DNA from 2 places in the Roseateles sp. P5_B10 genome. Region 1 is predicted to be linked to the other one. Evidence: riboswitches for the same ligand, from Rfam matches in the RefSeq annotation. Region 1 holds a riboswitch; the other holds the start of a gene.

Region 1 (4,252 bases):
GAGAAGCCGCGTGACCGGGAGCTGCAGCCTCACGAAGTGATGCCGGGCATGGTGCTGTCCCGCGACCTGCTGTCGCCGCAGGGCACGCTGCTGCTGGCCGCGGGTTTCGTCTTCGACAACCGGGTCGTCAGACAGCTGCGCGAATTCGCCGGCCGTGAAGGCGCAAAGCTGCATGTCTTCGTGAAGCTGCCTGAAGGAGGTGCGACGTGAGCGAACGCATCCTGCTCGTCGACGACGAGCCTCACATCCTCAGCGCGCTGCAGCGCCTGCTGCGCAACGGGCTGAAGGACACCGGCGGCGCGCGCTATGACGTCGAAAGCTTCACCGACGGCGCCGTGGCTCTGGCGCGGGCGCGCGAGTGCGCTTTCGCGCTGGCCATCTCCGATCAGCGCATGCCGGGCATGACCGGCGTGGAATTCCTGCGCGAACTGCGTCAGGTGCAGCCCGACTGCGGGCGCATCATCCTGTCCGGCTATGCCGACCTGAACGCGCTGGTGGCGGCCATCAACGAGGCCGAGATCGCCCGTTTCATCTCCAAGCCCTGGGCCGACTTCGACCTGCTCAGCGCCGTGCGCCAGGTGTTGCGCATCCGCGAGCTGACGATGGAGAACCAGCGCCTGGCTGACCAGGTGCGCCAGCAGATGGGCGTGCTCACCGCCCAAGAGGCGGAGCTGCGCCGCCTGGAGCGGCTCGAACCGGGCATCACCCATGTGAAATGGGGCAGCGACGGCTCGTTCATCCTGGAGGACCCGGATGAAGAGGTGAAGTGGTGACCGTACTGACGGTCGACTTCAGCCTCGCGCTGCAGGCCGTCAGTGCGTCGGTCCTGGTGCATGGATCGGACCGCATCCTGTTCGCCAACGCGGCGATGGAACGCTTGCTGGGCTATGGGCTGGAGGCGCTGCAGCAGATGCCGCCGCACGGCTGGGCAGCGCCCGAGTTCGCCGATGAGTTGCAGCGCTATGGCCAGCGGGCGCTGGCCGAGGAAGGCGAGCTGCCCGCGATCGAGATCGAGGCGCTGACGGGCAGCGGCTCGCTGCGCGTGCTGGAAGTCAAGGCGCATCGCGTCATGCTCGACGGCCAACCCTGTGCGGTGCTGACCGGGCAGGACCTCAGCGACATCCGCCACGTGCAGACCAGCCTGCTGGACATCGGCCGCGTGCTCTACCAGATCCTCGAGAACAACCCGGTGGCCACGCTCGTGATCGACAAGTCTCACCGCGTCACGCACTGGAACGCCTCGTGTGCCCAGCTCACCGGCCGCGACGCCTCCGAGATGCTGGGCCGCGACGACACCTGGCGCGCCTTCTACCCCGAAGCCAGGCCGCTGCTGGTCGACCTGATCCTGGACGGCAATGTCGAGCAGGAGCGCCAGCGCCTGTACGGCCGGCACTGCCAACCCTCGCCGCACATCGCCAACGCCTACGAGGTCGAGGGCTACTTCCCCAATTTCGGCCGGGAAGGGCGCTGGCTCTACTTCACGGCCGCCCCGCTGGTCGATGCCCACGGCGAAGTCGTCGGCGCCATCGAGACACTCCAGGACATCACGCGACGGCGCCAGGCCGAGGACGAACTCCGCCGCCATCGCAACGAACTCGAGAACATGATCGCGGACCGCACGGCCGAGTTGCTGAGCACCCACCATGAACTCGAAGCCTTTCTTGAGAACGCGTCGGTAGGCATCATCGCGACGTCCAACCAGTTGATCCAGCGCGGCAACAAGAAGTTCATCGAGATGTTCGAACTCGGTGACGTCCCGCCCCATGGACTGCCGACGCGCCGCCTGTTCAAGAGCGATGAAGACTTCGAAGCGCTGAGCCAGATCGCCATCCCGGTGCTGTCGCGGGGCGGCTCGCTGCTGCACGAGATGGAGGTCTGCACGCTGGCCGGCAACACGCTGTGGGTGCAGATCATTGCCTACGTGTCCAACCCCGAGGAGCCGACAGCGGGCACCTGGTGGCTGCTGCAGGACCGCACGGAGGTGCGCCGCGTGCAGCGTGAGCTGGAGCTCAACTACGAGCGCATCAAGCAGACCAACAACCGGCTCGAGGAAGCGCAGAACCAGCTGCTGCAGGCCGAGAAGATGGCCTCCATCGGCCAGCTCGCCGCCGGTGTGGCCCACGAGATCAACAACCCGATCGGCTTTGTCAGCTCCAACCTCGGCTCGCTGCGCGGCTATGTCCAACCTGTCTTCGCGTTGCTCGCGCTGCTGAGGAAGACGCCGGCCGACGCGCTGCCGGGCGATGTGCGAGAAGAGCTGGACCGGGTGGATGCCGCCGTCGACCTGAGCTTCGTGCAGGAGGACCTGCCCCAGTTGCTCGACGAGAGCGAGGAGGGGCTGTCGCGGGTCAAGAAGATCGTGCAGGACCTCAAGGACTTCTCGCGCGTCGACCATGCCGATTGGCAGGACGCCGACCTCAATGCCGGGCTGGACTCGACGCTCAACGTCGTCATGAACGAGGTCAAGTACAAGGCCGAGGTTCGCAAGGACTATGCCGTGCTGCCCCCGGTGCACTGCATCGCCGCGCAGCTCAACCAGGTCTTCATGAATCTGATCGTCAATGCGGCCCATGCCATCAAGGAGCGGGGCACGATCACACTGACCACGCGCGCCGAGGATGGCTGGGTTCGCATCGAGATCGCAGACACGGGCAGCGGCATGAGCGAGGAGGTCAAGCGGCGCATCTTCGAGCCCTTCTTCACGACCAAACCCGTCGGCCAAGGGACGGGCCTGGGCCTGTCCCTGTCTTTTTCCATCGTGCAAAAGCACGGCGGTCGCATCGAAGTGGATTCCCAACCCGGCGTCGGCACGCGCTTCACGGTCTGGATCCCACTGCACCCGCCGCAGCCCGCCTGAGCTTTTGTGTCCTGCGTGACACAAAGCAACCACAGGGCAGTAACTCACGAAACGCAGACTGGCGGCATCGAAAGCTCGCGCTGCCCGCCGAGTCAGAAGTCACGCAGCGCCTTTGTCGGGCCCCGTATCTCGGCACCCCGGCGCCTAGACTGAACCTGTTTCACAACCCAGAGGGCAAACCCGTCGAAAGGCGGGGACGCAAAGCCACCGGCCTACAGCGCGCAAGCGCCACGGCAGCGGGGCCGCCAAGACCGGCAGGTCTTGATCGGCGTGGCCCTCCTTCGTACGAGAACCCGGCCATGCGCAGTACCCGCCCTGTCTCCTGGACTTCCTGGACCCTCAGCCTGCTGACCGCCGCGGCCCTCACCGCTTGTGGCGGTGGCAGCAGCGACAGCCCGACCGTCCAGGTCAGCGAGGCGGCCTCGGTCATCAACCTGACCGTTGATCTTGCCGATGGCGCCGCCGCCAGTGTCGAGGCTCAGCCCAGCTTCCACACCGCCGCCGTCGATCTCGAAGAACCCGACAACGGTGCCGCACCCCACCGCAGCAACGCCCTGGCCGGTGTCGCCACCCAAGGCCTGACACGCGACCGCCTGGACGACGCCATGCGGCCTCGCGCCTTCGCGGCGGGTGCAGGCGAAGCCGCCCCGATGGCGACGTCCACTGCGGTGACGACCTATACGCCGGCACAGATCCGCGCCGCCTACGCGCAGCCGGCCCTGCCCGCCAGCACCGCCGGCCTGACCGCCGCCCAGGCCGCCCAGCTCGGCGCCGGCCAGACCATCTACATCGTCAACGCCAAGCACGACCCCAACATCGCCGCCGAACTGGCCGCCTTCAACACCAAGTTCGCGCTGCCGACCTGCAGCTCGCGCATCCTGGCTGCCAACGCCAGCCTGCCGCTGGCCAAAGCCTCCGCGTCCAGCTGCGAGCTGGTCATTGCCTACAGCACGACCGCCGGCGCCCTGACCGCCACGGCGCCCGCCTATGACAGCGGCTGGGCCACCGAGATTGCGCTGGACGTGCAATGGGCCCACGCGACGGCACCGCTGGCGCGCCTCGTCCTCATCGAAGCGCCGGATGCCGGCGTCGGCAGCCTGTCCAAGGCCGTGGCCCTGGCCAACAAGATGGGCGCCGGCGTCGTGTCCATGAGCTTCGGCGCCGCCGAGGGCAGCTGGACGTCGAGCTATGACAGCGCCTTCGCCACCGCCGGCATGAGTTACCTGGCCGCCACCGGTGACAACGGCGCGGCCGTGTCCTGGCCTTCGGTATCGACCCGCGTCGTGGCCGTCGGCGGCACCACGCTGAGCTACAGCAGCGGTGCGCGCAGCGAAACCACCTGGACCGGCACCGGCGGCGGCACCAGCGCCTATGTGGCCCTGCCCAGCTACCAGA
Region 2 (4,252 bases), on a different contig from region 1:
GGCCGTGGGCATCGCCGCGCTGAGCTTCTTCATCGCGTTTGCGCTGGCCGGCCAGGGCCTGCAGGACAACTGGACCAAAGGCGCCTACGGCATGGCCATCGGCCTGGCGAGCATCGGCTTCAACCCTTGCTTCACCCTGCCCAACATGCTCTGGCACAGCCGCCGCGAACAGGCCCTGATGCGGCTGCTGCCAGGCCTGCCGCAGGGAGAGGCGCTGAACCGCGCGGTTGCGCTGATGCAGTTGCGCCACGCCCTGGTTGCCTGGGCGCTGACGACCGCCGGCCTGGGCCTGCTGGCCTGGGCCGCGAACAATGCCGCACTGCTGTGCCTGGCCTTTGGCGCCCTGCCACTGAGCACCGGCTGGCTGCTGCGCGCGCCTTCGCGCATGAAGTCGCCCACGGCCTGGACCACCGTCGTGCCCATCCTGGCCTTCATGCTGATGGGCTGGGGCATGTTCCTGCTGCAAAAGGATCTGGGCGCGCCGCTGCCTCTGCTGGCAGGCATCAGTGTTGCGCTCAGCGCCGCGCTGGGCGCATGGCGCTGGCGCACGCTGAGCGCTGCGCCAACGGCCTTGCCGGCCGGTCGCTTGAGCTGAAAACGCTCGGCGCAAGCCCGCCGCAAGCTTCAAAAACCGCTCGTCGCGGGCCTCGCGCCGCTCGCCGGGCGGGGGTCTCGGTTCGTGAACTGACGCACGGACAAAACACGGCTTACATCCGCACACTGCGTCCCATGCAGTCGGCAAACCCGTCGAAAGGCGGGGACGCAAAGCCACCGGTCTTCGTGCTCTGACAGGAGCAAAAGACAGCGGGGCCGCCCTGGGCGGACAAGGACATGTCCGCAGCGTGGCACACGGGGAGGTGCCGGCTACTGCCCAGTAGCCCCACCCTTTGCATCAACCCGAAAGACCACGCCATGAAGTACCAAGCCATTGCCTTCGCTGCCCTCGCCCTGTTCGCCCAGGCCAGCTTCGCCGCCGACCCGACGGCCCAGCTCACCGGCCTCGTGCGCATCGTCAAGAGCGACGGCCAGACCGTCCTCGCCCAGGCCGCGCCCATGCTCGTCGCCGCCAACGGCACGGCCACGGGCGCCATGCCCCAGATCACCGTCAGCGAGAAGGATGCCTTCATCTCCAGCCTCGGCCGCTGCGCCTTCAACTTCAAATACGACGAGGTCAGCGCCTCGGCCGTGGCCACCAGCACCAACCGCATCTACAGCAACGACACACTGATCGCGCAGAACACGRAAATCGCGCTGACGCCCAAGGTCGTCAAGACGATCTGGACCCAGCCCTATCTCTTCGCCGGCACGAACAACGTGAAAGTCGTCGTCAATGTCGACGGCGTGCCGAGCACGGGCTGGGTGCGCATCAACGTGAGCGGCACCTGCGGCAAGCCCGCCGCGGCACCAGCTCCGGCACCCGTGGCCGCACCGCCCGCACCGGCCCCATCGCCCGCTCCCGCACCGGTCGTCTATGTCCAGCCCGGCTCGGGCGACTGGAACAACCTCAACAACGCCTGGGGCTACAGCAACTACGCGGCAACCCAGCTCAAGGGCAAGGGCTATGCGAAGTACGCCGAGATCGTGCGCCTGAACGCCGCCCTCACGACGGCGATCAACGCCAAGAAGATCTCGACCGGTGACTACGGCAGCCTGATGGCGGCCTGGAACGCACTGATGGCCGACCCCGCCTTCAAGGCCGCGATGGCGGCCATCGTGCCGACACCAGGCGTCAAGTAAAGACCCCTCGTCCAGTCCCGCTCCGCTGAACACGAGCGGGCCTAACCGGCCCCCCGAGGGGGCGGCGATGCTTGGCGGCATTGAGCCGCAAGCACATCGCCATGGCGGGCCGGTTAGGGGCGGCCCGTCGCTCGGCCCGAGCGCACCACGTTACTGGTTGATTTCCGGCTCGGCCAGCTGGGCCAGCAGGGTCAGCGACTCCTGCCAACCCAGGTAGCAGGCCTCGGCCGGGATCATGGCCGGGATGCCTTCCTGCTTGATGTGCACCTCGGTGCCGCAGAACACGGCGCGCAGCTCGACGGTCGTCGTCATCTCGCCGGGCAGGTTGGGGTCGTCGAAAGCCGCCGTGTAGCGCAGCTTCTGGCCGGGCACCAGTTCCAGGTAACGGCCGCCAAAGCTGTGGCCGCCGCCGGTCGTGAAGTTGGTGAACGACATCTTGTATGTGCCGCCCACCTTGGCGTCCATCTCGTGGACGGTGCCGGTAAAGCCATGCGGCGGCAGCCACTTGGCCATGGCGGCCGGTGTCGTGAAGGCGCGGTAGACGCGATCGGGCGGGCAGCGCAGCACGCGGTGCAGGGTGACGGTGTTGGTCATGATGGGTTCCGTAGTTGGACAGAGGATGGCCCTCTGTCATGACGACGATCAGAGCCCGACCGGATCGACAACGCCAACCCGGAAAAAACCCTAGATCGGCAACTCGGTGAAATAACGGCCGCCGTGGAAGATCAGCGGCTGAGCGCCGAGCCGGGACGAGCAACGCTCGACTTCGCCGACGAAGATGACGTGGTCGCCCTCCTCGTAACGGCTGCGGTTGGCGCATTCGAAGACGGCAGCAGCCCCCTCCAGCACCGGCGCGCCGCCCGCGCCCTCGTGCCAGGCCACGCCGGCGAAGCGATCGATGTCACGCGTCGCGAAGCGCTGGGCCAGCTCCTTCTGGTCGGCCGCGAGGATGTTGATGGCGTAATGCGAGCCATGCGAGAACACCGGCATGGAGCCGGCGCGGCGCGCCAGGCTCCACAGCACCAGGGGCGGGTCCAAGGACACGGAGTTGAAGGAATTGGCGGTGAGGCCGACCAGGCCGCCGTCCGCAGCGCGAACGGTGACGATGGTCACGCCGGTGGCAAACATGCCCAGTGCGGCGCGGAATTGCTGGCTGTCCATGGGGTGATTGTCGCCAGTCCCGCGCCGCTGTCCTACGAAAGCCGCCATCGCCGCCCAAGCACAATGTCGGCATGGATGCCGACGACTTCCAGGTCCGCGACGACCTGCAGTTCACTGACCCGCCGACGCGCATGTTCGGCGACTGCGCCGACTGCGCCGCCGGCCGCTGCGCGCCCCCGGCCCTGCGCGGCCGCCGCCTGTTCACCGGGCTGCTCGCCGCTACCGGTGCCGCAGCGTTCATGCCAGCCTGGGCACGCGAAGGCGTGGAGGTCGGGCCCAAGAGCAAGTTCACCGGCTTCGTGTCGGCCGACCAGCTGGAACAGGCCGGTGGCCAGCAGTACGCGCTGATGATGCGCGAGGCCGGCCAGCAGCGTGCCCTGGCGCCGATGGACCACCCCCAGGCCCAGAGGCTGCGCTACATCGCCCAGCGCATCATTCCCTTCAGCTACGAATGGAACGACCGCGCCCGGCAGTGGAAGTGGGAAGTCAACCTGCTGGCCAGCGCGCAGCTGAACGCCTTCTGCATGCCGGGCGGCAAGATCGCGTTCTTCTACGGCATCCTCGACAAGCTCAAGCTGGAAGACGACGAGGTCGCCGCCATCATGGGCCATGAGGTCGCGCATGCGCTGCGCGAGCATGCCCGCGAGCGCGTCGGCAAGTCGGCGTTCACGAACGGCATCGTCGAACTCGGCTCGGCCTTGCTGGGGTTGGGCAACGTGGGCCGCGGCCTGGCCGGCATGGGGGCCCAACTGGTCAACCTGCGCTTCAGCCGCGACGACGAAAGCGAGGCCGACCTCGTCGGCATCGAGCTGTCCGCCCGTGCGGGCTATGACCCCGCCGCCGCCGTGCGCCTGTGGGAAAAGATGATGACGGCCAACAAGGGCGCGCCACCGCAATGGCTGTCCACCCACCCGGCCAGCACGACGCGCATCCGCGACATCCAGGCCAACCTGCCCAAGGTCGAGGGCCTCTACAAGCGCGCAGCCAAGCCGGACCAGCGCTTCCCGGTTGCGCCGCCGCTGCAGGTCAGGTCGCGGTAGCTACCAGCGCGCTGGCAGGCTCTTGAGTCGCTGGTATTCGCCGGCCGCCACGCGCCTCAGGTAGCCGCCCAGCTCCAGGTCCTTGACGAGCTTGGACACCATCTCACGCGAGCAGCCCAGGCGCTGGGCCATGCCCTGGTGGGTGAGCGCCAGGTGGCGGCCATCGCCGGTGGTCTCGTCGACGAGGTTCTTGAGCCGGCCGTAGACATCGTTGAGCGCCAGCTGCTTGGTCGACAGCGTTGCGGCGCGGGCGCGACGGATGACCTTGGTCAGCAACTCGAAGGCAAATTCGGGGTGCTCGCTGATGTGGGTCA

Evidence for each region. A riboswitch is a leader RNA that binds a small molecule or an ion and turns the genes downstream of it on or off. The one in region 1 is predicted to bind cyclic di-GMP.
Region 2: it holds a riboswitch for cyclic di-GMP, as region 1 does, so the genes downstream of both, AC1DU6_RS00260 (hypothetical protein) here and AC1DU6_RS05015 (S8/S53 family peptidase) in region 1, are expected to answer to the same signal.

The regions. Positions count from the first base shown of each region.
Region 1 is NZ_JBFULE010000040.1:139-4,390, reverse strand. Features, by position in the region: gene nosR (response regulator c-di-GMP phosphodiesterase, NosR family) at 1-210, shown strand, start outside; gene AC1DU6_RS05025 (response regulator) at 207-773, shown strand; gene AC1DU6_RS05020 (ATP-binding protein) at 770-2,857, shown strand; cyclic di-GMP riboswitch class I at 3,021-3,107, shown strand; partial or broken gene AC1DU6_RS05015 (S8/S53 family peptidase) at 3,157-4,252, shown strand, end outside.
Region 2 is NZ_JBFULE010000001.1:40,000-44,251, reverse strand. Features, by position in the region: gene AC1DU6_RS00265 (hypothetical protein) at 1-595, shown strand, start outside; cyclic di-GMP riboswitch class I at 728-818, shown strand; gene AC1DU6_RS00260 (hypothetical protein) at 913-1,737, shown strand; gene AC1DU6_RS00255 (SRPBCC family protein) at 1,888-2,334, opposite strand; gene AC1DU6_RS00250 (flavin reductase family protein) at 2,422-2,898, opposite strand; gene AC1DU6_RS00245 (M48 family metallopeptidase) at 3,030-3,938, shown strand; gene AC1DU6_RS00240 (Crp/Fnr family transcriptional regulator) at 3,939-4,252, opposite strand, start outside.